DNA from 3 places in the Brevibacillus sp. WF146 genome. Region 1 is predicted to be linked to each of the others. Evidence: riboswitches for the same ligand, from Rfam matches in the RefSeq annotation. Region 1 holds a riboswitch; each other region holds the start of a gene.
The links. Region 1 has a riboswitch for cobalamin ahead of A6764_RS15655 (ABC transporter substrate-binding protein). Riboswitches for the same ligand answer to the same signal wherever they lie in the genome.
Positions count from the first base shown of each region.

Region 2: it holds a riboswitch for cobalamin, as region 1 does, so the genes downstream of both, A6764_RS04325 (energy-coupling factor ABC transporter permease) here and A6764_RS15655 (ABC transporter substrate-binding protein) in region 1, are expected to answer to the same signal.
Region 3: it holds a riboswitch for cobalamin, as region 1 does, so the genes downstream of both, cobO (cob(I)yrinic acid a,c-diamide adenosyltransferase) here and A6764_RS15655 (ABC transporter substrate-binding protein) in region 1, are expected to answer to the same signal.

Region 1 covers NZ_CP109943.1:3,131,965-3,141,794, reverse strand. Annotated here, with positions in the region: gene A6764_RS15670 (hypothetical protein) at 1-90, shown strand, start outside; gene A6764_RS15665 (alpha/beta fold hydrolase) at 188-379, opposite strand; gene A6764_RS15660 (M24 family metallopeptidase) at 539-1,633, shown strand; cobalamin riboswitch at 1,650-1,854, shown strand; gene A6764_RS15655 (ABC transporter substrate-binding protein) at 2,092-3,102, shown strand; gene A6764_RS15650 (FecCD family ABC transporter permease) at 3,235-4,251, shown strand; gene A6764_RS15645 (heme ABC transporter ATP-binding protein) at 4,248-5,048, shown strand; gene A6764_RS15640 (sigma-70 family RNA polymerase sigma factor) at 5,160-5,708, shown strand; gene A6764_RS15635 (hypothetical protein) at 5,678-6,691, shown strand; gene lepA (translation elongation factor 4) at 6,967-8,784, shown strand; gene hemW (radical SAM family heme chaperone HemW) at 8,843-9,830, shown strand, end outside.
Region 2 covers NZ_CP109943.1:893,287-903,116, reverse strand. Annotated here, with positions in the region: gene A6764_RS04340 (energy-coupling factor ABC transporter ATP-binding protein) at 1-451, opposite strand, end outside; gene cbiQ (cobalt ECF transporter T component CbiQ) at 455-1,246, opposite strand; gene A6764_RS04330 (energy-coupling factor ABC transporter substrate-binding protein) at 1,243-1,530, opposite strand; gene A6764_RS04325 (energy-coupling factor ABC transporter permease) at 1,531-2,292, opposite strand; cobalamin riboswitch at 2,442-2,634, opposite strand; gene A6764_RS04320 (quinone-dependent dihydroorotate dehydrogenase) at 2,724-3,812, opposite strand; gene ald (alanine dehydrogenase) at 4,141-5,265, opposite strand; gene A6764_RS04310 (PucR family transcriptional regulator) at 5,394-6,629, opposite strand; gene lpdA (dihydrolipoyl dehydrogenase) at 6,751-8,130, opposite strand; gene A6764_RS04300 (dihydrolipoamide acetyltransferase family protein) at 8,144-9,454, opposite strand; gene A6764_RS04295 (alpha-ketoacid dehydrogenase subunit beta) at 9,620-9,830, opposite strand, start outside.
Region 3 covers NZ_CP109943.1:3,800,239-3,810,068, forward strand. Annotated here, with positions in the region: gene cbiB (adenosylcobinamide-phosphate synthase CbiB) at 1-213, opposite strand, end outside; gene A6764_RS18750 (histidine phosphatase family protein) at 530-1,162, opposite strand; gene cobS (adenosylcobinamide-GDP ribazoletransferase) at 1,168-1,908, opposite strand; gene cobU (bifunctional adenosylcobinamide kinase/adenosylcobinamide-phosphate guanylyltransferase) at 1,905-2,468, opposite strand; gene cobD (threonine-phosphate decarboxylase CobD) at 2,441-3,550, opposite strand; gene cobO (cob(I)yrinic acid a,c-diamide adenosyltransferase) at 3,550-4,098, opposite strand; cobalamin riboswitch at 4,301-4,515, opposite strand; gene A6764_RS18775 (hypothetical protein) at 4,607-5,128, opposite strand; gene A6764_RS18780 (M23 family metallopeptidase) at 5,213-5,743, opposite strand; gene A6764_RS18785 (M15 family metallopeptidase) at 6,110-6,820, shown strand; gene A6764_RS18790 (DUF2179 domain-containing protein) at 6,961-7,479, opposite strand; gene A6764_RS18795 (DUF3817 domain-containing protein) at 7,660-7,950, opposite strand; gene A6764_RS18800 (MDR family MFS transporter) at 8,190-9,728, opposite strand.

The sequences.
Region 1 (9,830 bases):
CTCCCTTACCGCGTACTCAGCAAGCCGTTCCGCACATACTCGGAGTTTAAGGATTTGTGGAACTTTTGCCGGAAAAAATCTGACGGATAGGCCGGAGCCTCTGGGGCACCGGCTTTTTTACGTTTTCATCCGCCCGGTCCAAGAGCTGACCCAACTGGACGGATGCCTCTGCGCTCACCTTACATCGTCAGTCTCGCCTCCAACCGATTAAGACAAACTCCCGGCACCATTCGTTAAACGGCCCGGCGCCCCGGGTGACGACCTGATGCTTGACGCCGGGAATCAGGGCCAGCCGGGCGTGGGGCAGGTGCTCGGCCAGCATCCGGCCGTATGCGTACATCCGCTTGTCCTGCTGGCCGTAGACGAGCAGAACCGGCACGCGGATTTCCTGCAGCCGTTCGGTGCAGCGGTAGCGATGGCCCGCCGCGTACAGCCGGCACAGGGTGCGGGCGTCGGTTTTTTTTGCCCGTCCGCTTCTTTTTTTCCCGGGGACATGGTATCCTCGCAGTAGAAACCAAGAGAAAGCAGGGTGAGCGAGTTGTACCAGGAGCGCATGCAGCAGTTGCGCGCGTATATGGAAAAGGAAGAGCTGGACGCGGTGTTGATCACCTCGCCCAAACACGTTTACTATCTGACCGGCTTTTTTACGGAACCCCACGAACGGTTCATGGGCCTCATCATCCCGGCGCAGGGCGAACCGTCGCTGATCGTCCCGGCGCTGGATCGCGAAGCGGCGGCCGAGGCGGCGTCCGGCGTCAAGCAGATTCTGACGCATACCGATACGGACAATCCGTACGACGTGTTGAAACAGGCGCTGCCCGCCGGGTTGACGCGGCTGGGCATCGAAAAGAGCCACATGACCGTGGAGCGCTTCGAAGCGATGAGCGCGGTCGTGGCGGCAGCGCGGTACGCCGATGTGGAAGAGCCGCTCCGCGAAATGCGGCTGATCAAGTCGGCGGAGGAAGTGGCCCGCATCAAGCACGCCGTGCGGCTGGTGGAAGAGGCGCTGCGCGAGAGCCTGAAAAAAGTGAAACCGGGCGTCACCGAGATGGAGATCGTCGCCGAACTGGAGTACCAGATGAAGCGGCTGGGGGCGGACGGGCCGTCGTTTGACACGATGGTGCTGGCCGGGGAAAAATCGGCGCTGCCGCACGGAACTCCGGGCAGCCGGCAGGTGCGCGAGGGAGAACTGCTGCTGTTTGACCTGGGCGTGGCGGCTGACGGCTACGTGTCCGACATCACCCGCACCTTTGCGGTCGGCGAGATCAGCCCGCAGCTCCGGGAGATCTACGAGACGGTGCTCGCGGCCAACGAAGCGGCCATCGCCGAGGTGCGCCCCGGCGTCACGCTGGCTCACCTCGACCAGACGGCTCGCCGCGTGATCGAGGAGAAAGGGTACGGCCCGTATTTCATGCACCGTCTGGGCCACGGGTTGGGCATGGACGTCCACGAGTATCCGTCGGTTCACGGGCAAAACCAGGCAGTGCTTCGTCCCGGCATGGTCTTCACGATCGAACCGGGGATTTACCTCCCCGGCGTGGGCGGCGTGCGGATCGAGGACGACGTGCTGGTGACGGAAAACGGCAGCGAGGTATTGACGCAGTTCCCGAAACAGCTGACCGTCATCGGGTAAGGCTCAGACGAAAAAACGGAATAGCGCGTTTCACGGTGCCGTCCGGGTGCAGGTGCGCCCGGGCGCTTAAAAGGGAAGTTCGGTGAAAGTCCGACGCGGTCCCGCCACTGTGACGGGGAGCGCCCTGCGACAGCCACTGTCTCGCTTGATTCGGGGAGATGGGAAGGTGCAGGGGGCGATGAACCCAAGCCAGGAGACCTGCCGTGAAGCGATCACGCTCAACCCACGAGGATGGGGATGTGTGGAAAGCAGGGAACGGAAAGAAAAGGCGCCCCGCGTCTGTTCTTTTGTCGTGTCCGCATGCAGACTGGCATCTCTCGTCCAACACGGGGGATGCTTTTTTGTTGCTGCGGAACACGTGGGAAAAAGGTTTACAACGAGCGGGCGAGACCGTATCATGGAGGTTTTGTATAAAACGTAATGATTGCGATTATCAAATATGCAGAGGAGGACGTGTCATGAAAAAATTTCGTTTCAATTCCCGCTTTTGGCTGGTCAAAACAGTGCTGCTTGCCCTTCTCCTGTCGGCGTGCGGCAGTTCCCACCCGGACGACCGTCAACAGCAACCGGCCGCAGAGCCTGCAGCAGCGGAAGCGGCGCAGCCGGTTACCGTTCAAAACGGCGATCGCGTGCTGACCTTTGAACAGCCGCCCAAACGGGCCGTCACGCTGAATCAGCACACGACGGAAATCATGCTGGCCTTGGGTCTGGCAGACAGGATGGCGGGAACGGCCTATCTGGACGACCGCATTTTGCCGGAATACCGGGAAGCGTATGAAAAAATCCCCGTGCTGTCCAAGACATACCCGTCCAAGGAGGTGCTGTTGGCGGCGGAACCGGATTTCGTCTACGCCGGATGGAAAAGCGCCTTCACCGACAAAGCGGTGGGCACGGTGGAAGAGCTGGAGAAGCTGGGGATCAAGGCGTATCTGCATCAGTCCTCCAACATGACGTCGCCCACACTGGAAGACGTGTACACGGACATCCGCAACATCGGCCGCATTTTCCGCGTGGAAGCAAAGGCGGACGAGCTGATCGCCCGGATGAACGAACGGATGGAGCAGATCGCCAAGCGGATCGGACAGCCGGAAAAACCGCTGCGCGTGTTTGTCTACGACAGCGGGGAGGATCAGCTGTTGACGGCCGCCAACAACTACATGACCCGCTTGATCTCGATGGCGGGCGGCAAAAACATCTTCGACGACATCCCCAAGGGCTGGGCCACCGTCAACTGGGAAGAGGTTGTCAACCGGCAGCCGGACGTGATCGTCATCGTCGACTACGGCGACAAGACCGTCGAGCAAAAACGGGAGCTGCTGCTGTCGAAAAAAGAGCTGGCCGACCTGCCGGCCATTCGAAACCAGAAGCTGATCGTCCTCCCTCTCTCCGCAGCGGCAGAGGGGGTCCGGGCGCCAATGGCCCTGGAGACGCTCGCCAAAGGATTCTATCCGGAGAAGTTTCAAGACTAAGGCCGTGCGGGCGGGACGGAGCCGTCCTCTCCCGCCGCCTCACCACATTCGACAGGAGGGATTGGTTTGCGGAAAGCAGCGTTTTTCATCGGGGAGAGAGGCCGGGGTTGGTTCTGCGCGGTTCTCGTCGGTCTGACGGCTCTCCTGCTGGCGTCCGTCACGTTTGCCGTTACGCTGGGCTCGGTTGACATTCATCCCCGTACGGTCTGGGGAATTGCCCTGTCCAGGCTGCCGTTTTTCGGCGAATGGGTGCAGCCCGACTGGTCAAAGGCGGCGGAGACGATCATTTGGGAGATTCGGCTCCCCCGCGTCCTGCTTGGCGCCCTCGTCGGGGCCGGCCTCTCCGTAGTCGGGGCGGCCATCCAGGCGCTCGTCCGCAATTCCCTTGCCGATCCCTACATCCTGGGCGTCTCCTCGGGGGCGTCTGTCGGGGCCGCGTCGGTCATGCTGTTTGGCGCGTTCGGGCTGTATGGCCAGTACGCCCTGTCCGTCGGCGCGTTTACCGGATCGCTTGGCGCCCTCCTGCTGGTCTTTTTCCTCTCCCGGCTCGGCGGGCAAAACGCCACCGTTCGCCTGCTGATGGCGGGCATCGCCGTGTCTGCCGTCTTGTCCGCCGCGACCAGCCTGCTCGTCTTTTCCTCTCCCCAAGAACACGGCATTCAGGCCGTGCTGTTCTGGATGACGGGCAGCCTGGCCGGCGCCAAATGGGAGTTTCTCGCCCTCCCGGCTGCTGCCGTGACCGCCGGGCTTGCGTTTCTTCTGACCCGCTACCGGTCGTTGAACGCCATGCTGATGGGCGAGGAGACCGCCCGCACGCTCGGGGTGCATGTGGAACGGTTCCGCAAGGGGCTGCTCGTGATTACCGCGCTTTTGACCGGCGTGATGGTGGCCATCAGCGGCGCAATCGGATTCGTCGGGCTGATGATGCCTCACATCGTGCGGATCGTCGTCGGCTCCGACCATCGGCGGGTGCTGCCCGTCTGCGCCCTGCTGGGAGCGGTATTTCTCGTCTGGGCCGACGTGATCGCCAGACTGGCGTTCGCGCCGCAGGAACTTCCCATCGGGATCGTCACGGCCCTGTGCGGCGGACCGTTCTTTCTCTGGCTGATGCGCCGCAGTTCCTATTCGTTTGGAGGTGATGGACGGTGAACGTGACGGCCCAAGACCTTTCCGTGACGCTCGACAAAAAAGCAGTGCTCCACGATGTCGGCCTGCAGGTCCGGACAGGGGAGCTCGTCGGCCTGATCGGCCCGAACGGGAGCGGGAAGTCGACGCTGTTGAAGAGCATCTACCGCGTGCTGAAGCCGGACGCCGGGCTGATCTCGCTGGACGGCGATGATCTCTACCGGCTGTCGCCGCAGCAGGCGGCCCGGCGGATGGCCGTGGTGCGCCAGGAGTCTTCGATGGAAGTCGACTTCACCGTGGCCGAAATCGTCATGATGGGACGATTTCCGCACAAGCGGTTTTGGGAGGCGGATACCTCCGAGGATCAACAAATCTGTGAGGAGGCGCTGTCCCGGGTGGGGATGCAGGCGTTTGCGCAGAGAAGCTACCTGTCGCTGTCCGGCGGGGAAAAACAGCGGGTGCTGATCGCCAGGGCACTGGCGCAGCAGGCGAAGCTGCTCGTCCTGGACGAACCGACGAACCATCTGGACATTCGATGTCAACTGCACATGCTGGATTTGTTGAAAATGCTGCGGGTCACCGTCCTCGCCGCGCTGCACGACCTGAACCTGGCCGCGATGTACTGCGACCGTCTTTACGTGATCCGGGAGGGACGGATCGTCACCTCCGGCACGCCGGAGAAGGTCTTCACGCCGGAGCTGATCCGCGACGTCTTCGGCGTGGAAGCGGACGTGATGATCCACCCCCGGACGGGGAAGCCGCACATTTTCTTCATGCCGGAGCGGACGGGCGGCAGTCAGGCAGCCGTCTGGCATAGGTGACGTAAGACGTACTTCCGCGCACCTGGACCCGTTTTTCGCCATAAACGTTGTAACATTCCGTCGGCCGGCCGCATCTAAACAGGTGAATGCACACGAAGGGAGGCGCGCCGCGTGGAGAAACTGCAGCCGACGGCGGAAGCGGTGCTGGAACAGATCATGCGGGAATACGGGACGCGCGTGCTTCGCCTGGTCACCTTGATGGTGAAAGACCGCAGCCTGGCGGAAGACATCACGCAGGACATCTTTTTGAAAGCGTACCGTCACCTGCCCCGTTTTCGCGGCGAGAGCAGCATCCGCACCTGGCTCTACCGGATCGCCGTGAACGAGTGCAAAGGGTGCCTGCGCTCCTGGGCGTTTCGCAACCTGCTGCCTCGTTCCTGGATCAGCCGGGAGAGCGACGTGTCCGCGGAGCGGCAGGTCATGGAGCGGGCGCAACGGGACGAGCTGGTTCGCCTGGTGCTGGAGCTGCCGCCGCTGTACCGCCAGGTGATCGCGCTGCACTACTACGCCGATCTGTCCATCGCGGAAACGGCCGAGGTGCTTGGCGTGACGGAGGGAACGGTCCGGACACGGCTGCACCGCGCCCGGCAGCAGTTGAGACAGCGGATGGCGTCAAGGGAGGAATGGGAATGGAACGGGACCAATGGCTGCGAGAGCTGAAGGAGCGGGCCGACGAAACGGTGTGCAAGGACGTGACGTTTACCCCCGGAATGGAAGAAGCCGTGCGAAAGCGCATCAGACAGCGGTCGCAGCGGCAGAGGCGCGGACCGCTTCTGGCGTCGGCGTCCGCCGCGGTGACGCTGCTGGCCCTGTGGATGTGGTGGCCCGATGCGCTGCAGCCCAAGCAGCCGACCGCCCCCGGCCCCGCGCCGGAGACAACCGTACCCCCGCTGTTCGGCCTCGTCTCCTCTCCTCCCGTGCTGTGGAACCCGTCGCCGCAGACGGAGACGGTCCATGACGGCAAACCGTTCCGCTACGTCGGCGAGAAGCCGGTGCGCATCATCACGGATGAGCTGTACGAAGGACAGATGCAAAACGTGTTCTGGCTGCTGAATGGCCCGTTTGCCCCGGAAGTGAATCTGGTCGGGTGGAGCACCGAGGGGGAGCGCGTGGAGCTGGGCAGCTACCGGGTGGCGGGACCGCAGTATGACGCGGACGGCCATTTTCCTTCCGGGATCGTACTGCCGCATGCGGGCATCTGGAAGCTGCAGGTCGTCTCCGGCGGCAAGCATTTCGGACAGGTGTTCGTCGAGGTGAAGGAGGGCGTGTCGCCGGCCAACCGGGAACTGGTCACGCCGCTGATTACCCGCTACCTGCAGAGCGTCCGGGGCGATCTGGACTGGCTCGGCGGTGAGCGGGACGTCAAACTGGACGTGATCGGCGTGGAAGCCCCCAATGCGGAGAGCCGGCGCGTGTACGCATGGGTGCAGATCACCGGCAGGGGCGGGGACCATCAGCAGCCCGCGCTCAGCGCCCCGATGGTCTTTGACATCGCGTACAGGGTCTCTCGCGGCGGCAGCGCCGGGTACCAGGTCACAAGCCACCGCATGCCGGAGGACGGCAGCCGTTACCAGAGCAGCCTCGAGTCGATGTTTCCGCCGCAGATCGTGCAGAAACTGAAAAGGTACGGCTCTGCACACTGACAGGGCCGTACCCGGCTGCTGCTCCCCTAATTCTCCCGCCGCCCTCTCCTCCAGAAGGGGTGCGCCCAATCATGCCCCTTCCATCTCCCATCTTCCCTCTCCTTCCGCTCCGCCGCGCTGCAGAAGGCCGAGCCGCGCGCGGCATTTCGTCATGTCCGCTCCGTTCCTGCTTATTGCTCCGCTATCCCGCCTTTGTTATAATTGACGTTAGTGTATTTTTTCGGAACGCGATCTGAAAGCGACTTTTGGATGGCGTGGGAGGGAACAAACAACAGATGGATCGCCGTGAAAGACAGAAACGAATTCGCAACTTTTCCATTATCGCCCATATCGACCACGGAAAGTCAACCCTGGCGGACCGCATTCTGGAGCTGACCGGGGCGCTTTCGGCCCGTGAAATGGAAGACCAGTTTCTGGACACGATGGAGCTGGAAAAGGAGCGCGGCATCACGATCAAGCTGAACGCCGTGCGGTTGAATTATAAAGCGGATGACGGAGAGGAGTACATCCTGCATCTGATCGACACCCCCGGGCACGTCGACTTCACGTACGAAGTGTCCCGCAGCCTCGCCGCCTGTGAAGGGGCGCTCCTGGTGGTGGACGCCGCCCAGGGTATCGAGGCGCAGACGCTGGCCAACGTCTACCTGGCGCTGGACAACAATCTGGAGATCATCCCGGTCATCAACAAGATCGACCTGCCCAGCGCGGAGCCGGAGCGCGTCAAGCAGGAGGTGGAGGACGTCATCGGGCTGGACGCCAGCGACGCCTGCCTCACCTCGGCCAAAGCGGGCATCGGCATCAAGGACGTGCTGGAGGCGGTGGTGAAAAAGGTGCCGGCGCCAGAGGGCGACCCGGACGCGCCGCTGCAGGCGCTGATCTTCGACTCCTACTTTGACCCGTACCGGGGCGTGATCGCGTCCGTGCGGATTGTCAACGGTACGCTGAAAAAAGGCATGAAAATCAAGATGATGGCCACCGGCAAAACGTTTGAAGTGACGGAAGTGGGCACCTCCACGCCCCGCCAAACGCCGGTTGACGAACTGTCCGTCGGTGACGTGGGCTACGTCGCCGCCTCGATCAAGACGGTGGGCGACACCCGCGTCGGGGATACGATCACCGATGCCAACCGGCCGGCCGCCGAGCCGCTGCCGGGTTACCGCAAGATCAATCCGATGGTGTTTTGCGGTCTTTACCCGATCGACACCAGCGAGTACAACGACCTGCGCGAGGCGCTGGAAAAGCTGCAGTTGAACGACGCGTCGCTGCAGTTCGAACCGGAGACCTCGCAGGCGCTCGGCTTCGGCTTCCGCTGCGGCTTCCTCGGGCTTTTGCACATGGAGATCATCCAGGAGCGGATCGAGCGCGAGTTTAACATCAACCTGATTACCACCGCGCCGAGCGTCGTCTACCGCATCACCAAGACGAACGGCGAAGTGATCGAGATCGACAACCCGTCGAAAATGCCGGAGGCGCAAAAAATCGAGCAGATCGAGGAGCCGTACGTCACCGCGACGATCATGGTGCCCAAGGATTACGTCGGCGACGTGATGCAGCTCTGCCAGGGCAAGCGCGGCGACTTCCTCGACATGCAGTACATGGGGGAAAACCGCGTCCAGCTCAAGTACGACATGCCGCTCTCCGAGATCGTCTACGACTTCTTCGACCTGTTGAAGTCGGGCACCAAGGGATACGCTTCCTTTGACTATGAACTGGCCGGCTACAAGCCGTCCAAGCTGGTGAAAATGGACATCCTGCTCAACGGCGAAGTGGTCGACGCGCTGTCGTTCATCGTCCACCGCGACAGCGCCTACCAGCGCGGACGCGTCATCTGCGAAAAGCTGAAAGAACTGATTCCGCGCCAGCAGTTTGAAGTGCCGATTCAGGCCGCCATCGGCCACAAGGTGATCGCGCGCGAGACGATCAGCGCGCTCAGGAAAAACGTGTTGGCCAAGTGTTACGGCGGCGACATCTCCCGAAAGCGCAAGCTCCTGGAAAAACAAAAAGAAGGGAAAAAGCGCATGAAAGCCGTCGGCTCCGTCGAGGTGCCGCAAGAAGCGTTTATGGCTGTGCTGCGCATGGACGACAAGAAGTAGGCCTGACCGCGCGTCAGGTCTTTTCCATTCCACTACCGCAAAAAGGAGGGGAGCGGATATGCCGCAGTCGGTGTACATCCACATTCCCTTTTGCACCAACAAATGCTACTACTGTGACTTCAATTCGTTCGTCACCAACAACCCGCAGGTGATCTGGGACTACCTGGAGGCGCTGGACAAGGAGATGGAGCGGACGTTTGCCCAGTGGCCGCCGGAGAAGGTCAAAACCATTTTCGTCGGCGGGGGGACGCCGACGTTTCTCGACCGCGACCAGATGAAGGTCTTTCTGGAAGCCGTGCGGAAGCATACGGAACGCTTCTGGACCGACGATCTGGAATTTACGATGGAGGCCAATCCCGGCACCACCGACGTGGAAAAGCTCAGGCTGATGCGCGGGCTGGGCGTCAACCGGCTCAGCTTCGGCGTGCAGTCGTTCGACAACGCGCTCTTGAAGCGGCTGGGCCGGATTCACGACGTGGACGACGTCTACCGCAGCATCGACAACGCGGTGGCCGTCGGCTTTTCCAACCTGACCATCGACCTGATGTTCGGGCTGCCGGACCAGACGGAAGAGATCTTCCGCCGCACACTGGAAAAGGCGTTCGAACTGCCGACCACGCACTTTTCCGCCTACAGCCTGAAGGTGGAAGAAAACACGCTGTTCCACACGCTGTACCAGAAAGACCAGCTCCCGCTGCCCTCGGAGGAGGACGAGCTGGCGATGTACCTGATGCTGATCGAGGAAATGGAGGGGCACGGCTACCGCCAGTACGAGATCAGCAACTTTGCCAAACCCGGCTATGAAAGCCGGCACAACTGCACCTACTGGCTCAATGATGAATATTATGGGTTGGGCGCGGGGGCGCACGGCTATGTAAACGGCGAACGGCACGTCAACGCCGGGCCGCTGGCCGTCTACATGCGCATGTGCCAGGAAGGGCTGCCCCGGGTGGAGCAGTTTGCCGTCTCCCGCGAGGACGCCATGGAGGAACAGATGATACTGGGGCTGCGGCTGCGCGACGGGGTGAACCTCGCCCGGTTTGCGG
Region 2 (9,830 bases), 2.2 Mb from region 1:
CCCGCCGCTTCTGGCCGAGACTCAGATGGTGAACCGGGGTGTCGGCCCACTCACTCATCCCGAACGCCTCCAGTGTCCGCCGCACTTTTTCCTTGATCTCGTCTTCCGGCAGATGGAGGTTGCACAGTCCGTACGACAGATCCTCGGCGACGGTGGCGGCGATCAACTGCTGTTCCGGGTCCTGAAACACAAGGCCCACGTTTCGTTTGAGCGCCTGCAGTTCCGCACGGCGAGCGCTGATCGGCACGCCTTTCCACAGGACCTGTCCCTTTTGCGGGCGAAAAATGCCGTTCGCATGCAGAAACAGCGTCGACTTGCCGCAGCCGTTGCGGCCGAGCAGCGCGCATCTCCGGCCGGCGGGCACGGCCAGCGTCACGCCGTTCAGCGCCGGCTGGCGGGCGCCCGGATAGGTGTAATGCACGTCGGCAAACTCAAGCACATGCGTTGTCACGTCTCATCCTCCGATCCACCATTCCCATGCCGCCAGCAGCACGCATCCGGCCAGCGCCTCCCGCTCGTGCCGCTTGGAGCGGACATGTGCCGACAGGCCGACGACGCGAAAGTCCTCCGTGAAGCCTCTCGCCATCATGCCCAGGTACACCTGCCGATACCGGAGCATCGCTCTTCCGAACAACCGGGTGACCAACCTGCCGGTGTCGCGGAGCGCCGCGCGAACTCCCTGATAACCGCCCCTCGCGATTTGCGCGGTCCGCAGCCAGGCTGCCGTTTCCAGAAACACAAACACGAAGCGGTACATGATCATCACGAGATCGGTCAGGACCGCCGGCAGGCCGATGCGGCGCAGCACCTGGAGCAGCTCGGCAAACGGCACGGTAAAGAGCACGAAATAAAAGCACGACAGTGCCGCGAGGGAGCGGCACAAGAGGGTCGCCGCCCGCGCGACGCCGTCCGTTGTCACATAGGCCACCCAGCCTCCCCACTGCCAGGCGGCCAGGACATTCGCGCCGCTGCCCCACCCCGTTACAGGCGCCACTTCCACCAACAGGGCCGGCATTCCCGCCGCCAAAAACGACAGCGCGAGAACGAGGCCGACCAGGTAGACGCGACAGGGGATGCGGGCGTAGCCGACGATCCAGACGCTGATCCAGACAAAGGCGGCGAGCTGCACCGGCGGATGGCTGGCCAGGACGATCAGCATCAGCGCCAGGGCAAACAGCAGCTTGCGCCCGGGTGACAGGCGGCGCAGCCGGTTGGTGTAGGCGAGCGCATCCAACTGCCCGATCATTGTTCCTTGCTGTTGTTCAACCGGCCCCGGTACAGGCCGATTGCGTATCCGATAAATCCGGCGCCCAAGGCGGCCTGCACGGCGAACAGCAGGCTCTCCGTCTCGCCGCCCGGCGGCTCCAGCAGCGGCTGGAACCACGGCTCATAGCCGGGGGCCACTTCTTTGATCGCTTCTTCCGCCGCGCCGTCCGACCCGCCAAACTCCGAATCTTTCACCAATACCAGCGGCAGCGCGGCCAGCACCGCCACCAGCAGCAAAAGCACCCAGTTGGACCAGCGTTTCATTTACATCCCCTCCCGTTTGAGCAGCGGCAGCTGCATCAGCTCTTTTGCGTTGTACGACTGCAGCCAGTTCCAGACGAGCACCGTCAGCAGCCCCTCGCTTACGGCCAGCGGAACCTGGGTCAGCGCGAAAATGCCGGCAAATTTGGCGAACGAGGCGGCGACACCGCCGGAAGCGGCCGGAAACGCCAGCGCCAACTGCAGCGACGTCACCACGTACGTGCTCAGGTCGGCCAGGGCCGCCGACAGGAAGACAGCCAGCCGCTGGCCGCCGTTGGCCCGAAGCACCAGCCGATACACCCCGTAGGCGACAAACGGCCCGACCACCGCCATGGAAAACGCGTTGGCGCCCAGCGTGGTCAAGCCTCCGTGGGCGAGCAGCAGGGCCTGGAACAGCAGCACCAGGGTGCCCAGCACCGACATCACCAGCGGGCCGAACAGGATGGCTCCCAGGCCCGTCCCGGTCGGGTGGGAACTGCTCCCGGTCACGGACGGAATTTTCAGCGCGGACAGGACAAAGGTAAACGCCCCCGCCACGCCTAACAACAGCTTCAATTCGGGGTTATCCTGGACCAGCCGCTTGATGGAGCGCAGGCCCAGCAGGAAAAAGGGCAGAAACACGGCCCACCAGAACAGCGACCAGCCCACCGGCAAAAAGCCTTCCATGATGTGCATGGCGTATCCGGTCTCAGGCTCATTCAGTACAAAGTACAGGACAAATCCGGTCACAAGCAATCCGCTCATCAGCGAACGCGAACGGCTCATTCAGCATCCTCTCCCTATCTGGTTCGACATCGAACGTCCAAGAAAAAAACTCATCCGGCCGGATGAGCTTTGCGCAATGTCAATAGACGACTACTCCCTGAAACGAAACAGTCGTGCTGCCTGGGCTCACCTCTCCTTTCCTCGAAGGCTTTTGGGTGCGGCAGCTAGGTAGGTCTCCTGGCTTCCAGATCATCACGCTCTTTTGCCTTCCCCGTCCGGCGACCGGCGAGTGGCCTGTCAAAAGAGAATTCCCTGGTTACAGTGGCGGGACCGCTCGGGATTTTCACCCGATTCCCTGTTACCCCTTATATGCATAAGGGCACCTAGCTCCGTTGTATTCCGTTTTCCATCATTTTCTTGGACGTTTGCGTCCATTATATACGAACCCCCGCGAAAGCAAAAGGGGAGAATCGCTTTTGCCCCGAGGTGCGCTATCGCGCGTCCACGCCCACCGCGTCGCTGATGCGGGCAAACCCGTCCCGCTTCAATAGCTGCACCAGCCGTTTGTTGATCTGGCGGGCGATGCCCGGCCCGCGGTAGATCATCCCCGTGTACACCTGCACCAGGCTGGCGCCGGCGCGAATCTTGCGGTAGGCGTCGTCGCCGGTGAAGATACCGCCCACTCCGACGATCGGCACCTTGTCCCCCACTTCCTGGTAAATTTCTCTTACCCAGGCGGTGGACCGCTCCTCCAGCGGCTTTCCGCTCAAGCCGCCCGCCTCCTCGGCGTAGGGATGGCTCTCCACCCCATCGCGGGACAGCGTCGTGTTGGTGGCGATGATGCCGGCCGCCCCCTCGGCCACCGCAGTCCTGACCACGTCACTCATCTGCTCGTCCGCCATGTCGGGCGACACCTTCACCAGGATCGGCTTCGCCTTGACGCCGCGCATCTCCAGTTCGGACGCCTTGGCCTTCACTTCGCGGATGATGGCCCGCAGGCTTTCCGACTCCTGCAAATCGCGCAGGTTGGGCGTGTTGGGCGAACTGACGTTGATCACAAAGTAGTGGCCGTACGGATAGAGCAGGTCCAGGCACTTGCTGTAATCGGCCGCCGCTTCCTCATTGGGCGTCAGCTTGTTCTTGCCGATGTTGATGCCGATCGGGATGTCGGCATAGGCGTAGTCCACCAGGTTTTGCGAGGCGGTGTAGGCGCCGTAGTTGTTGAAACCCATGCGGTTGATCACCGCCTGCTGCTCCGGCAGGCGGAACAGCCGCGGCTGCGGATTGCCCGGCTGTCCCTGCGGCGTGATCGTGCCCACTTCCACGAACCCGAAGCCCAGCGAAGCCAGCGCGTGGTAGACTTCGGCGTTTTTGTCAAATCCGGCGGCCAGTCCCACCGGATTGGGAAAGCGGATGCCCCAGAGCTTTGTCTCCAAACGTTCGTCGCGGAACTGGTACACCATCTTCAGGATGCTTTTGCCCGGTGCGGAGTTTTCCACTGACCGGAGCACGTGTATGGTCTTCTCGTGCGCCTCTTCCGCGTCCATCTGAAACAGGAACTTTTTGACCAGTTGATACATCGCTGCACTCCTCACTCGTTCTACTGCCTAGTAGCATACCATATTTGCAAAAGGGTACGCACTACGAGAGAAGTACCCTTTCCCTCCGGTTACGGAAAACCTTCTGCCAATATCTAGGGAAGACACTGGTCCATCCGCAGCAGGCGGCTATTCCGTCACAACTCCTCCTGCCTGCCGGCAGCCGGCGCCTTTAGCAACTATTATCCTCATTCCCTATGCCTGTATTCTCTCAAACCCGATCTCCCGGCAAAAAAACTGCCCGCCCCGATCGGCAGGGCAGGCAGTTGGTCACGGTTGTGCTGTGTCGGCTGGGATCGTCCCGGCCCGGTCAGTTTTTCACCAGCAGCACGTCGTCGATGGAGACGTACGGCAGGTTGTGCGCTTCGGCGACGGCCTTGTAGGTCACTTTGCCGTCGATCACGTTGACCCCTTTGGCCAGCGCGCGGTTCTCCAGGATCGCTTGGCGGTAGCCCTTGTTGGCCAACTGAACGGCGTAGGGCACGGTCACGTTGGTCAGGGCCAGCGTGGAAGTGCGCGCCACCGCGCCCGGCATGTTGGCGACCGCGTAGTGGATCACGCCGTGTTTTTCGTAGGTCGGGTTGTCGTGGGTGGTGATGCGGTCGATCGTTTCGATGGATCCGCCCTGGTCGATGGCCACGTCGACGATCACGGAGCCCGGCGCCATCGTTTTGACCATTTCTTCCGTCACCAGGCGAGGCGCACGGGCGCCCGGGATGAGCACGGCGCCGACGAGCAGGTCCGCCTTTTTCACCGCGTTGGCGATGTTGAACGAGTTGGACATCAGGGTTTGCACGCGGCCTTGGAACAGGTCTTCCAGTTGGCGCAGGCGATCGGCGTTCACGTCGATGATGGTGACGTTGGCGCCCAGGCCGACCGCCATTTTGGCCGCGTTGGTGCCGACGATGCCGCCGCCGATGATGACCACTTCACCCTTCTGCACGCCAGGCACGCCGCCGAGCAGCACGCCCTTGCCGCCGTACGGCTTTTCCAGGAACTGCGCGCCGATCTGCACCGCCATGCGGCCGGCCACTTCGGACATCGGCATCAGGAGAGGCAGTGCGCCGTTGTCCAATTGGATGGTTTCGTACGCGATCGCCACCACTTTTTTCTCCATCAGGGCGCGGGTCAGTTCCGGTTCCGGCGCCAGGTGCAGGTAGGTAAACAGGATCAGGCCTTCGCGGAAGTAGCCGTATTCGGACGGAAGCGGTTCTTTTACTTTCATCACCATATCGGCTGCCCAGGCTTCCGCCGCCGTCGCGACGATCTCCGCCCCAACCGCCGTGTAATCGTCATTGGTAAAGCCGCTGCCCAGGCCTGCACCGTTTTCGATGCGAACCGTGTGGCCGTTTTGCACCAGTGCAGCCACGCCGGCAGGCGTAATGGCTACGCGATTTTCGTTGTTCTTGATCTCTTTGGGAATCCCTACAATCATGGTAGTACGTCCTCCTTCGCAACGCCGATTAACGTGTGTACTACCATTGTACAGCGTTTTCAGGACGCGTTTCCTTGGGGATTCCCTTAATCTTTTCGCCTCTCTGTTTGTGTGTTTTCACAAACGAACTAGCGTTCCCGGTCCAACTTGTCCATTTTCAGTTCCAGATACAACGCGGCGCGCTGGTTCATGTCCTCCAGGTCGACCCGCAGAATCTCCTCGATGCGGCGCAGGCGGTACCCCAGGGTGTTGATGTGGATGTGCAGCCGCTGGGCGGTGACGTTCGCCCGGCCGGCAGCGTCCAGGTACGTCTCCAGCGTCTCCATCAGCGCGGTCTGGTTTTCCCGGTCATACGCCTTGAGCCGGGCCAGCCGGTCGTTTTCGTAGCCCTGCTCCTCGTCCCACTCCTTCAGCTTCAGCAGGTAGCGGTAGATGCCCAGTTCGTGGTACCCGTGGATCCCTTCCGTTTCGCGCGGAAACAGCCGCTTTACCCGGACCGCGTGGAGCGCTTCCCGGTAGCTTTTCACGATGTCGGGGTAGGCCTTGTAGACGCAGCCGTAGCCGGCCGTCACCTGGCCTTCGCGGACGTGGGCCACCAGCTTGCCGAGCGAGTCGGCCAGAAACTGCTCCGTTTTGCGCAGCAGCTCGTCTTTTCCCTCCTTGCCCGAACCGAAGAGGCCGATCAGCAGCACGATCTGTCCGCCATCCACCACCCACAGCAGCTTGTCGCGCATCAGCAGCGGGTAGAGGTACTGCTCCAGCCCCGTTCCGGCCGCCTCGATGACGCAGATGAGGTAGGAGGAAGGCAGCCTCATCTGCAGACTTTCCGCTTTTTGCCGAATCAGCGTGTCGCTGGTGTGATTGCCCAGCAACAGCTCCCAGAGAAACTCCTTGCGCCGCCGCTCCTCCGCCTTCCGCTTTCCCTGCCGCTGCACCAGCCGGGTCACCGCGGCCCGCGCCGCCTGTCGCAAAATTTCGTCGTCTTCCTCGGTCAAGGGACGGTTTACTTCCTGGGCCCAGATGTATCCCAGCACGTCGCTGCCGCGGCGAATCGCGATCGCCACCCGCTTGCCAAGCCCCACCTCGTCTTTTGCCGGAATGTGCACGGGGTCGTCCTTTGTCAACAGCTCCTGAAACACCCCGTCCTTCCACAACCGGGTCAGCACGTGTTCCGGCACCCGCCGGCCCATGATCGTCGACCAGCGGGCCTGGTCGGTGCTTTCCCCGTGGGAGCTGTAGGCGATCAGCCTGTGGTCGGCATCTTCGATCGTGATCGGATTTTGCAGGAGATCCCCGATGATGTCCGCCAGTTCTTCGATATCCGCATGTTGGTACTGCTGAAAGTAATCAGGTTGAACAGACACGGTTCCACCTCTTTGCCGGCCATGTGTACGTGGTTCTATTATACCGGAAAGGCGGAAGGGGGCGGAACAAAAGAAAGCGGGTCACCGCTTTGCCTGCCTGGCAGCGATGACCTGCTTGACGTCATCCGTGAACAGCCTGGCCGATCCCGCCCCGAACCGCCTCCCAGAGCGTTTCGGACAGCGTCGGATGAGGCGCGATCACGTTCTCCGCCGCCTCGGCTGTCATTTCCGTGTGCAGCAGCAGCGCGGCCTGGCCGATCAATTCGGTTGCCCGCGGCCCCACCAGGGAAATCCCCACGATTTCATGATAGCGGGGTTCGATCATGACCTTTGCCTTGCCGGCTGTCTCCTGCAAGATCTGCGCCCTGCCGTTGGCCGCAAAGGGAAACTCGCCGACCAGGATCTCCCCGTAGGCTTCCCGCGCCTGCCGCTCTGTCAGTCCGACAGAGGCCACTTCCGGCGAGGTGTAGATGCAGCGCGGCACCGCGCGGTAATGGACGGTGCGGTCCCCTCCGCAGATGTTGACGGCGCTCACCTCTCCTTCATGAAACGCCACATGGGCGAGCTGGATCCCCCCGATCGCATCGCCCGCCGCGAAAATGTGCGGCAGGTTGGTCTGCATCCGCTCGTTCACCTCGATCCCGCGCGAAGTGACGCGCACCCCGATCCGTTCCAATCCCAGACCGGCCACCCGGGGCCTGCGTCCGATGGCCACGAGAACGGCATCTGCGGCGACCTCGATCAGGCCCGCCGGTGTGCGTACCCGCGCAGTTCTCGTCGTGTGATCCAGCGCTTCCACACGGCTGCCCAGATGGACGGTGACCCCCGATTGCTTCAATCCCCGCTCCAGGACGGCGGCAATGTCGGCATCTTCGCCGGGCAGCAGTTGGTCTGCCATCTCGACGACGATCACTTTGCTCCCCATCCGCCCGTACAGCGAAGCGAATTCACAGCCGATCACGCCGCCGCCCACGATCAGAAGCACGGGCGGGGCCGCGTCAAGCGACATGGCGTGACCGCTGTGCAGGATCCACTCGCCATCGAACGGCGCAAACGGCAGGGCGACGGGCTCCGCGCCGCTGGCGATGAGAAAGCGGTCCGCTTCCAGCCGCTGTTCACCGTCCGTCCGCTCAATGCGCAGCCGGTGCTCGTCGATGAATGCCGCCTTCCCGCGTATGACCTGCACCTGGTTTTTCTTCATCAAGTGATGAACCCCGCTGGTCAGCCTGCGCACAATGCCCTGCTTGTACGCCTGCACGTTTTTCCAGTTGACGCGGGCCGCTTCCGCCGGCACGTCGATGCCGAAGCGGCCGGCGCGCTGAACATGCTGGTACATCTCTGCCGACTCCAGCAGCGCTTTGGTCGGCATGCAGCCTTCGTTCAGACAGGTGCCGCCCAGTTCCTTTTCCTCGATCAGGAACACCCGTTTCCCCAGGCGTGCGGCGGTGATGGCCGCCACGTACCCTGCCGGGCCTCCGCCAATAATCGCAACGTTTTGCATGTGGGTGTCCTCCCTAGAGCAGCAGGCTGTACGGCTCTTCGAGATAGCGCTTCACCGCCGCCAGGAATGCCGCTGCCGGAGCGCCGTCCAGCACCCGATGATCAAAGGTGAGCGAAAGCGGCAGCATGCTTCGCCGCACAAGTTCGTCGCCGACGAAGACAGGCGTATCCCTCACGGCCCCGACACCGAGAATACCCGTCTCCGGAGGGTTGAGGATCGGGGTAAAGGTTTCCACACCGTATCCGCCCAGATTGGTGATGGTGAAGGTGGAGCCTTTCATCTCATCCGGCGCGAGCTGGTTTTGGCGGGCGCGAACCCCCAGCGACTTGATCTCCCTGGACAGTTCGGCAAGCGACAGCTTCCCGGCCCGCCTGATGACCGGCACCACCAGTCCTTTTTCCAGAGCGACGGCGATGCCCAGATGAACCTCCTCGTACCGCTCGATGCGATCGCCGAGAAACGCGCTGTTCATCTCCTTGCGGCGTGACAGGGCCAGCACCGCCGCCCTGGCGATCAAATCGGTGACGGTCAGCTTCACACCGTAGCGGTCCTGCAGTTCGCCCGACACCTGTTCCTTCATCCGCAGCAAGTCCGTCACATCGGCATGCGCCGTCATGGTGAGCTGGGCGCTCTGCATCAGGCTGTTTTGCATCCGCTCGGCAATCACCCTGCGCATTCCCGTCACCGGGATGTGTTCGGCACCCGTTTCACCAATTGGCCCCTCGTCCGCCGCTGCCTGCCCGGCCGGCGCGTTTCCTTCGTTCTCCCTCGTCGCCAGCACCGCCTCGATATCTTCCTTGGTAATGCGTCCCTGCGGACCCGATCCGGCGATGTTCGTGTAGTCCAGCCCGGCCTCTTCCGCCATTTTGCGGGCCACGGGCGAAATCTTGACGCCCTCCCGCGACCGGGCCGGTGCTCCTCCTGCCAACACCGGTGCTCCTTCTGCCAACACCGTTGCTCCTCCTGCAGCCGGTGCTCCTGTCGCGGCTGTCGCAGACGTCGTCGGCTCCGCAGCCGCCAGCGACGCGGCCGATTCCACCTGCGCAGCGGCCGACACCGCCGCGGGCACTGCCGCTGCCGTCTCGTTCGGTTGGCCTACCACGCCCAGCACCGTGCCGTAGGGAACGACGCCTCCCTCGGCAACGTCAATGCGCAGCAGGACGCCATCGGCCGGTGCTTCCACTTCCATTTCGATTTTTTCCGAGCTGATCTCGACGATGCCCTCTCCCTTTTTCACGGCATCGCCCGCCCGTTTTTTCCAGGCGATGACGGTTCCCTCCACCATCGCCATGCCCAGTTTGGGCATGATCACTTCATGAGCCAAGCCGATCTCTCCTCTCCCTGCTTCAAAGTCACCCAGAAACGAGCCGGGAGCCCCCGGCGCGGCTGCCGCGCCGAACCGGACGCTCCCGGGCGTACAGTTCCTTGCCGGTCCCGCTCTCTCCGGTGATCAGGACGGCCAGCGGGCTCCGCCACCATTCCGCAGCGATTACGACACTGCCGCGATGGAAGCGTCTCCGATCAGTTCCGAGACGGCCTCCACCACTTTTTGGGGCGAAGGCAGATACAATTCCTCCAGGACCGGCGAGAACGGCACCGGGGTATGCGGCGCGGTGATCCGCTTGATCGGCGCATCCAGTGTATCGAACCCCTTGTCCGCCACCAAGGCCGCGATATCGGTTGCAATGCTGCATCGCGGA
Region 3 (9,830 bases), 670 kb from region 1:
CCAGGTGACAACAAGGCTGCCGCCTGCGATCAACAGCGGGAACAGCAGGCCGGCCGCTTTCAGGTGCTCTTCCCGCTTGACCAGCGCGCGCAGCAGCCGCTCCAGCCGCAAGATGCACCAGCCCATTCCGACCACCGGATGCGGCAGGCCGCGCGGATCGCCCACCACCCGGTCTATCCAGTACGCCGCGAGCAATATCAATGCCTCGTTCATCTCGTCCCTCTCTTTGTTTCCACTCACGGAAGTTCCGTTCTTTTTCCCGGACGGGAGGCAGGCAAGCTCCAATCTCCCGCATCTCCCGCCTGCCTAGCGCCGCACCGACGTCGTCCAGCGGCGTCCCAGTGTAGACAACGTGACTGCTGGGGGGAGAAGCACGTTTCCGGCATCCGCTCCGTACTCGCCCAGCAAGGAAGCACTGGCTGCACGCTCCGCATCGATTTGCGGGGGATCGCCAAAGCCGTATCGCTGCGCAGTCCATGCAAAGGTGGCGCTCCTTTTTCCCGCAAATCGCTGCTCCGCTCGGTAGGGCTCACAAGTCGCTCTGCCTGGAAACATGCTTCTCCTTCGATTCAATAGGGTTGTCTTCAATCTGCGACGCCGTCCAGCGGCGTCCGTCCCACTCGGCGACGAGGACGGCGCCGTGGCCCACGCCGTCCACCTGCCAGTAGCGGCGGGGATCGTTTTCCACCCAGGCCGCCTGAAACCAGCGGATGACGCCGCCGTGGGTCACCAGGCAGACCGTATCGTCCATGGAGACGGACTTCGTCAGCCGCATCAGCCAGCGATCCACCCGCTCCCCCAACTGGGCCAAGGTCTCCCCGCCGGGCGGAGCGCAGTCGAACGGATTGTCGTACCAGCGGCGGGCGTGCTCGCCGTCCCGGGCCATCAGCTCGTCATAGGTAAGCCGCTCCCACGCGCCAAACGACAGCTCGCGCAGAGCGGGAACGGCCCTGGGCTCCAGTCCCCAGACCGCTGCCAGCCGTTCCGCCGTTTGCCGGCAGCGGAGCAAATCGCTGGTGTACAGCGCCGACGGACGTTCCGAAGCGAGCAGCCGGGCCACCTGCTCCGCCTGCGCGCAGCCGTGCTCGTTCAGCGGCACATCGCTGTGTCCCAGGTAGCGGCCGGCGCGGTTCTCCTCCGTCTGTCCGTGCCTCACCCACATCCATCTCACGGCCACCAGCTCCCAATCAGGATGAGCAGCATCACGGCTTCGGCGCTCTCGATCAGGGCGCCGTAGCAGTCGCCGGTCAAGCCGCCCAGCTTGCGGGCGACGGAGCGGGCAAACAGCAGGCTGGCCGCGAGCGACAGCACGACGGCAGTCACCGCCCGGACGTCGGCGATCCACCAGCCCAACGCCAGCACCAGCAGATAGCCGATACCGATGTGCCAGGGGCGGAGCGCCTCGCCGACGCTTTTGCCGATGCCCTTTTCCCCGGTGACGTACGGCCAGCAGCGGATCGCCAGCAGCACATGCGTGCGGGCGGCGGCGGGCACCAGGAACAGACAGGCGCTGAGACCCGGCCGGTCAAGCTCGGCCAGCGCCGCCGTCTTGACCAGAAGCAGCACGATCGCCGCCAGCACCCCCATCGCGCCGGTCCGGCTGTCTTTCATGATCGCCAGCATCTGTTCCCGCGGCCGGCTGCTGCCCAGACCGTCCGCCAGATCCATCCAGCCGTCCAGATGCAGCCCGCCGGTGATGTAGACCCAGCAGGCCATCGTCAATACGGCAGCGGTCAGCGGCGCAAACGCCCACAAGGCCGCCTGATGCGCCCCCCACAGCACGAAGCCGATCACCAGCCCGACAGCCGGGTACCAGGCGACGCTCTTCTTCCAGGCTTCTTCTGACGGGCGCAGCCAGGGAACAGGGATGCGGGTAAAAAACGACAGGGCATGAAAAAACGCGTTCATCCTTTAATCCTCCAGGGAATGCCGGCCAAGACGGCGTAGACGGTATCGGCCCGTCTGGCGGCCAACTGGTTGACGTCGCCCAGCACGTCGGCAAACCAACGGCCCAGCTTGGTCATCGCGACGCCGCCCAGACCCACCTCGCTGGTCACGGCGATGACGGTCCGGCCGCCGCTGCAGGCGGCATCCAGCCACTGCTCCGCCTCGTCCATGAGCGCCCGCGAGATCGCTTCGTCCCGCCAGGACGCTTCCGGCACGCTCATCAGCCGCGTGCTGATCCACGTCGACAGGCAGTCCAGCAGCACCACCGGATACCTCTCCATTTGGGGAAGGGCAGCGGACAGGGTGCCGTTCGTTTCGGCCAGTCCCCAATCTCGGGGTCGCCGCGCCCGGTGCCGCTCAATCCTTTGCTTCATTTCCTCGTCCCATACCTGGCCGGTGGCCACGTACAAGACGGGGCTTCCCGTCTGTGCGGCCAGTTCTTCGGCGAAGCGGCTCTTTCCCGAGCGGACGCCCCCGGTCACCACGATCAGGCTCAGCGCCGCTCCCTCCTTTCGCTCCACACGTCCCGCAAGGCCGCCAGCAGGCGGTCGTTTTCCTGCCGGGTGCGGACCGCGATGCGAAAATCGCCGGGCGTCAAGCCGGGGTACATGGCGCAGCTGCGAATCAGGATGCCCCGTCTGCCCAGCATCTCCTGCAGTTCCGCCGCCGTCAGTCCAGCCGGACAGCGCACGAGTAGAAAGTTGGCCTCGCCCGGCCAGACGCGCCAGCCCAACTCCTTCCCGATGACGCCGGACAGATAGGAGCGCTCCTCGGCGATCAGCCGCCTGGTATCCGCTGCGTAGGCGGATTCCTCCAGACAGAGCTCCCCGGCCGCAAGCGCCAGACTGTTGACGCTCCAGCTCACCTGCTTTCCCCGCAGCCGTTCGATCAGCGCGGGAACGGCGACGGCGTAGCCGAGGCGCAGCCCGGGGATGGCGAACATCTTCGTCAGCGAGCGCATCACGAGCACGCGCGGAAACCGGGAAAGCCTGTCGGCCAGCGTAAACTGCCGCTCTTCCGCGACAAAGTCGAGAAACGCCTCGTCGACCACCAGATGCGTGTCCGTCTCGGCCGTCCAGCCGGCCATCTGCAGCAGTTCGTCCGGTTCATACAAGAGGCCGGTCGGGTTGTTGGGAGAACCGACAAAGACGAGGTCCGCCCGTTCAAACAGCCGGTACAGTTCCGCCTCGTCCGGTTTGAAGCCGCGTTCTTCCCGGCCCGGGCACGCCAGCACGCGGGCGCCGAACTGCTTGGAAAGTTGGGCATATTCGGAAAAGCAGGGCGTGACGATGCCGACCGTCTTTGGCTGCAGCGCGAAGATCACCAAGGCCATCGCCTCGGCCGCCCCGTTGGTCGGCAGAAGCCACGACGCCGGCAGGTTCAGCTTCGCCGCCAAGGCGCTGCGAAACGACCGGTGCCCCGGATCGGGATAGTGAACCACCTGGGGCAGCGCCTCCCGCAGTCCTTCCAGCACGCGGGCTGGGGGGCCCAGCGGGTTGATGTTGGCGCTGAAATCCACAAATCGCCCGGCTTCCACGCCGAAGCGCTCCGCCGCCGTGACCAGATCGCCGCCGTGGCCGAACACCTCCAGCACGTCCGTCATCAATACTCCACCCCCAGGACGGCGGGGATGCCCTCGTCATAGTAGTGCTTGACCGCTTTCATCTCCGTCACCAGATCGGCGATCGCCGTGATTTCCGGCCGCGCGTCTCGTCCCGTAATCACCAGATGCACGTGGCGCGGCCTGTTCTTGATCGTGTCCAGCACATCGTCCAGCGGCAGCACGTCCGCCACGGGAAAACGCTCAATCGCCAGCGCGTTGTTCAGCTCGTCGAGAATCACCACGTCGTACTGGCCGCCCATTACCTGCTCCTTGGCGTAGCGCCACGCTTCCCGCAGGGCGGCGCGGTGCTCCTCGGGCGTTTTGGTCCAGGTAAAGCCGACGCCTTTCTGCACCATCTCGATTCCCAGCCGGTCAAACACGATCTTTTCCCCGTAGGTGCGCTCCGGCGACTTGATAAACTGAACCACCAAGACGCGCTTGCCGCGCCCGGTCGCCCGTACGGCCAGCCCGAGTGCCGCCGTCGTCTTCCCTTTGCCGTCCCCGGTGTACACCAGGACCAGTCCCCGCTTGTTGTCCGGTTTGTTCATCGGCCCGTTTCCTCCCCTCTCGCCGGCCAACCAGGGACGCGACGCCAAACGGTCCGCTCCCTGTAGGCCATCGCAAACACCGTTCACATTTTCTTTCCAGAAACAACAAAAAACGCCTTGCTTTCCCTGGAAACCAAAGGAAGCAAAGCGTCGACACGACGTCCACGACAATCCTCACCTTTTCCTTTGACCCGAAGGAAATCAGTGCACACGCAAAACAGGCAGGTCTCCTGGCTTGAGGATCGCCGCTTTCCTTCTCCTTCCCACTCCCGCTGGAGCAGTGGATGGCTGTCGCCGTGAAGGAAAACTCCCCTCTTACAGTGGCGGGACCGCGTTGGATTTTCACCAAACTTCCCTTTTAACTTCACCCACCCGGAAGCGTCCGCGCAGGTGAAGACCTGTTTGCTCCGTATGAAGCTGTCTGTGCCGCACATGACTGGCACTTGTCTCCATCATAACAAAAGTGGCCGTGGATAGGAAGGAAAAAGCGGGGGTTCAATGGGCTGTCTTATTCGCTGCGAGTCGTCGTGCCGTCTGGATTCATGATTTCATCCTCGATGGTTCCATTCACATTGGAGTAAAAATGTAGATCGTGATTCGGGCCTTGAAGGTAAGCGATGGTGTACAGGTACACCCGTTCATCTTTCCAGCCGATGAAGAAAGCGGCTCCTACTTTTCCACTGCGAATTCCTTCTTCATCAATGACATGGTCGGGCACCGAAGGCTGGTAATCCTCCTCTGTGAAAAAGCGGTACAGCCAGAATTCTTCACAGCCGTTTTCGAGATCCCCCTGGTCATCCACGAGAACGTAACGGTCTCCGAACAGTGCGGCGACTTCTTGTTTGGATGAGCCGATTTTTACGTTGTCTTTTATCCTGGCAACGGTTTGCAGCACATCTTCTTCACGAACGGTCTGCCTTTCTGGTGAGGATACGAAGATTCTGTCAAACGAATCAATGGTATAAAAGGTGACCAAGATCGCGGCAATGGCTACGGGAAGAGTTAGGTATAGGTACGTTTTTCTTTGCAAAATGGTTGTCCTCCTTCGTTATTGAATAGAAAATGTAACACTCTCACGCTTTAAGTCATGAGAGTGTTTTTAAGTGGAGTTAATCTAGGATTTACCCAAAATTTTCTTTTCTCTTTCAGGCGACAATGAAGTCTTCATAATCTTATTGATATCTTTTTCTGTTAATTTGAAATATTTTTTAAAGTTTGTCATTGTACGCTCTGACTCCTCAATAGAGTCCATCCATCTAAAAAATTCGTCCTTACCAACGTAATCGATAAGTAAAAAGTCGAAGAAGTATTCCGGATCGTCGAACTTTTCCTCGTGTTGTCCTTGTGTATCTCCCCCAAGATCTATATTTAATAGTGAAGGTCTCTTTTCGGGCCAAAAAACCCAGGGAGAAAACGTATCGTAATCACCCGGATAAGTCATTCCTTTTGCATTTACATCGAAGTGTAAATGGTAACCAGTGGCTCCACTTTTACCAGAGGTAGCAATTGTTGTACCTTTGCTTACTGTTTTATTAGTTGTAAACTTTAACGTTCCGGGCTCCAAATGCAAGTATCTTGTAATTAGGTTTTTTCCGGTATCCGGATCAATATCATTGTGTTTGATCGGTTGAACATACCAATCCATACATCTTTTTCAGCATCAGTTTTCCCTCCCCATAACAACTTTGTTCAAATACCAATATTTACTATATAATATATATTAAGATTTGTTAACTACCATCTTAAAATATTGGAATTATCTAGTGTTTTATTGTGAGAAGATAAACACTTTCACAAGCGCTGGAACAGTACTCGGTAATGACAAGTATGATAACGATGCAGCTAGCCCAACCCCTGCTGCCATCATTCCGGGAAGAAAAATCGTGAGGATTTGTGCCGCAGCAGGATGTGTGCCCATTGATCCTTGCTGAAAGAATCCGTTTACTGTATCTCTATGATTCGTTACGATAGCTGCAAAACCATTCAAACACACAGCACGGAGGTGACCCGTATGACATACCCCCCGATTCCGCACGAGCCGCGCAGCGATTCCGCACCGCTTCCGCCTCTGCGGGAATGCGGCGATCCCTTGGTTCCCCTCTCGACGCTCTCGCCCAGGATCTCCGTCTACCCCGCCTACTACCATCAAGGCTATCAGGGTGCCCTCCCGGAAGCGTACCTGCGCGAAGGGGCGGCGCTGCGGTTGGCCCAAGCGGCCGGGCGGCTTCCCGACGGCTATCGGCTGGTGGTGCTGGACGGATGGCGTTCCCATCGGGTGCAGGCTTCGCTGTACGAGCGGTTCAAGCAGTCGCTGATCGACCAGGGCTGGCAGGAAGGGGAGGCGCTGGCCCGCGAATTGGACAAGTACGTCGCCTCTCCCACCGTCGACGTGCACAAGCCCGCCCCTCACCTGTCCGGCGGAGCCGTCGACCTGACGATTGCGGGGCCGGACGGCTGGTTGGACATGGGCACGGCGTTTGACGACTTCAGCGAGCGGGCAGCGACCCGCTACTTTGAACGCATGCGCGACCCGGACGAGACCGAGCGGCGCATCCGCGACAACCGCCGCCTCTTGTACCATCTGATGACGGAAGCAGGGTTCGTCAACTATCCCCAGGAGTGGTGGCACTACGAGTACGGCACCCTGAACTGGGCGAGACAGACGAACGGACAAGCCATCTACGGCGGACTTGTGGACTTGTTCCAACGAAAAGTTCAATGATGCGAATGTCTCCTGGCCGAATTTGAGCCGGGCGAGATGCTTCCCACACGCAAAAAACAGCCCTTTGTGCCGCCGGTGTTCCATCCGGTGCACGCGGGCTGTTTTTTGCTTGCATTCGCTGTTCGTCTCTGCCGCTTCCCTCAGCCTCTCAGCCGGTTTACCCAGAAACCGCCTTTCAGGTGCTTCGGCTCAAACGAGATGACAAACGCTTTCGGCGCCAGGTTGTTGATCAGCATCCACAGCTTTTGCTCGTTGCTTCGCTTGGTCAGCACCTGCATGACCAGCCGTTTGCCGTCTCTGCCATCCGCCACCCAGGAGGTGACGCCAAAGCCGTGTTCTCTCATCTTTGCCGGCAGGTCAAGCTCCGGCGAATCGACGACCACCTGCAGGGTGACATACCCCAGTGCCAGGTACTCCTCGATCCGGCATCCCAGATAGACCCCCATTCCCCATCCGATGCAGTACGCGGCCAGATTGAGCGGGTTGTCCAGATTGTCCAGGACGATCGCCAACCCTTTCAAGTAGACGAATACCTCCACCATCGACAGCAGGGAGGCCAACAGCCGGTACCCTTTGATCACCAGGATCATGCGCAGCGTAAAAAACGACACGTAGAGGATGTTGATGCCGACAATGATGAGAATGATCTCGTATCCCACTGGTTAGCCCTCCAGCCCGTTTTCGGGCGTCTTCTCTAAACGGCTTCGATTATAATACGTCCGGGACCGGGTGTAAATTGCCCTCGCCGGCCCCAATAAAAAGAACCACGTCCACCCCCCGACTATTCGGGATGATTGAACGGGTTCCACGGTACAGTTCCCGACCCTGCCGCCCGGCTCCTACTGCTCCCGGCGCAGCCTCGCGTCAAACACGAACGGGCCGAACGGCAAAAGCGACGCGACAAACGCGCCCAGCACCCGCAGGAACGACCAGCGGTGCACACTCGCGGCGTGTACAACGGCGATCAGATACAGCACAAAAAACAGGCCGTGAAGCGCGCCCACGATCGTGACGGCCAACGGATAATGAAAGAAGTACTTCAGCGGCATGGCAATCCCGAGCAGCACGAGAAACGAGATGCCTTCCGCATACCCGACGGCGCGCAGGCGCCCGATAGGCGTATGAAACACGTGACCACCTCCATTGCTGAAAACCAATCACTAGCAGAATGATAAACGAAACCGTTGGAAAACGTTGAACATCCAGATTCGTTCCACATACGTTCATACTTGCCCGGCAGGCGAACGAAAGCCCCGTCAGCAGCCGATGCCCCCGCTCCTGCATCAACTGCCGCATGTCAGGGGGCTTCTTCCCGTCCGTCAGCAGACCGATGAATGATCAGCCCCACGCGTATGACCGCCGCTTTCGGCTACACCCGTTCCCGCTCCGCTGTTTTTGGACGCACCTGTGCAGCGGGAATTTTCACCCGTTCGCCGCCCATCAGGAGGATTCCCACGACCGCCAGACAGGCCGGGATCAGCGCCCACATGAACGTCTGGGCAATCGACGAGGAGAGGACCGCGGTAATCTGCTCCAGGACAGGTGCCGGAATGGACGCCCGGGTTTCCGGAGTCAGCACCGCCCGCGGATCGACCAGCGCCCCTGCCGGAACGCCGCTGCCTTCCCCGGCGAACACCTCTTCCATGCCGCTCTGGAACAGGTTGCGCTGCACGATCCCAAACACGCTCACGCCCAGCGTCATGCCCAGCGAGCGGAAAAACGAGTTGGTCGAACTGGCTGAGCCCCGCTGACGCATGTCGAAGTTGTGGATCGCAGCCATGCCCAGCACCGAGAAGGAAAAGCCGACGCCAAAACCGGTGAGGACCATGTAGACGGTCACCAGACCGCGCGAGACCTCGGGCGTCAGCGTCCCCAACAAAAACATGCCGGGCAGGAAAAAGGCGGCGGACAGCAGCATGATGTTGCGGAAGCTGGTCTTCGTTGTCAGCATCCCGCCCGTTTGGCTGCCGAGAACCGACCCGAGCATCATCGGGGTGAGCAGAAGACCCGAGTTGGACGCCGAGCCGCCAAACACCCCCTGGATAAAAATCGGGATGTAGACGGTCGTGATGATGAAGGACGCCCCGTACAGGAGGGACACCACATTGCTCGCGGCAAACAGCCGCTGCTTAAACATGGAAAACGAAATGATCGGCTCGGCCGCCCGTTTTTCCACGTACAAAAACACGGCGAACAGCGCGGCAAAGGCAGCAAACAGGCCGAGAATCACCGCGGAGTCCCAGGCGAACTGATTGCCGCCCAGCTCCAGTGCGAACATCAGGCTGACCACGGCCCCTACCAGCGTGATCGCGCCCCACCAGTCAATGCTCTGCTTGCGGTGTTCCAGCGACTCCTTGTAGTACGCGGAGATGAACCAGAGCGACAGGAGACCGATCGGCACGTTGATGTAAAAGACCCAGTGCCAGCCGAAGTACTCGGTGATGTAGGCGCCGAGCAGGGGACCGACGACGCTGGACGTGCCGAACACCGCCCCGAACAGGCCGGTCATTTTCCCCCGCTTCTCCGGCGGAAAGACGTCAAAAATGATCGTGAAGGCAATCGGCATCAGCGCCCCGCCGCCAATCCCCTGGATGGCCCGATAGATGCTCAGCTCGACGATGCTGCCGGCCGTCCCGCAGAGGATGGACCCGAGCAAAAACAGTACCAGCCCGAACACGTAAAAGCGTTTGCGGCCGTACATGTCGGACAGTTTGCCGAAGATCGGCATCCCCGCCATCGTGGCCACCATGTACGCCGAGGTGACCCAGACAAACTTGTCCAGACCGCCCAACTGGCCGACGATCGTTCCCATCGCAGTGGCGACGATGGTGTTGTCCATGGACGCCATCAAGAGACCGAGCAGGAGCCCGGCCACCACAACATTCACGTTACTTTCCTTGGCGATCACGCCGATCTCCTCCTCGTTCGTTTTCACTATGAACATGATTATAGCCAATTCGGGCTGCAAAGAAAAAACCCTTCCCTCCCAACTATACGGAGAGAAGGGCAC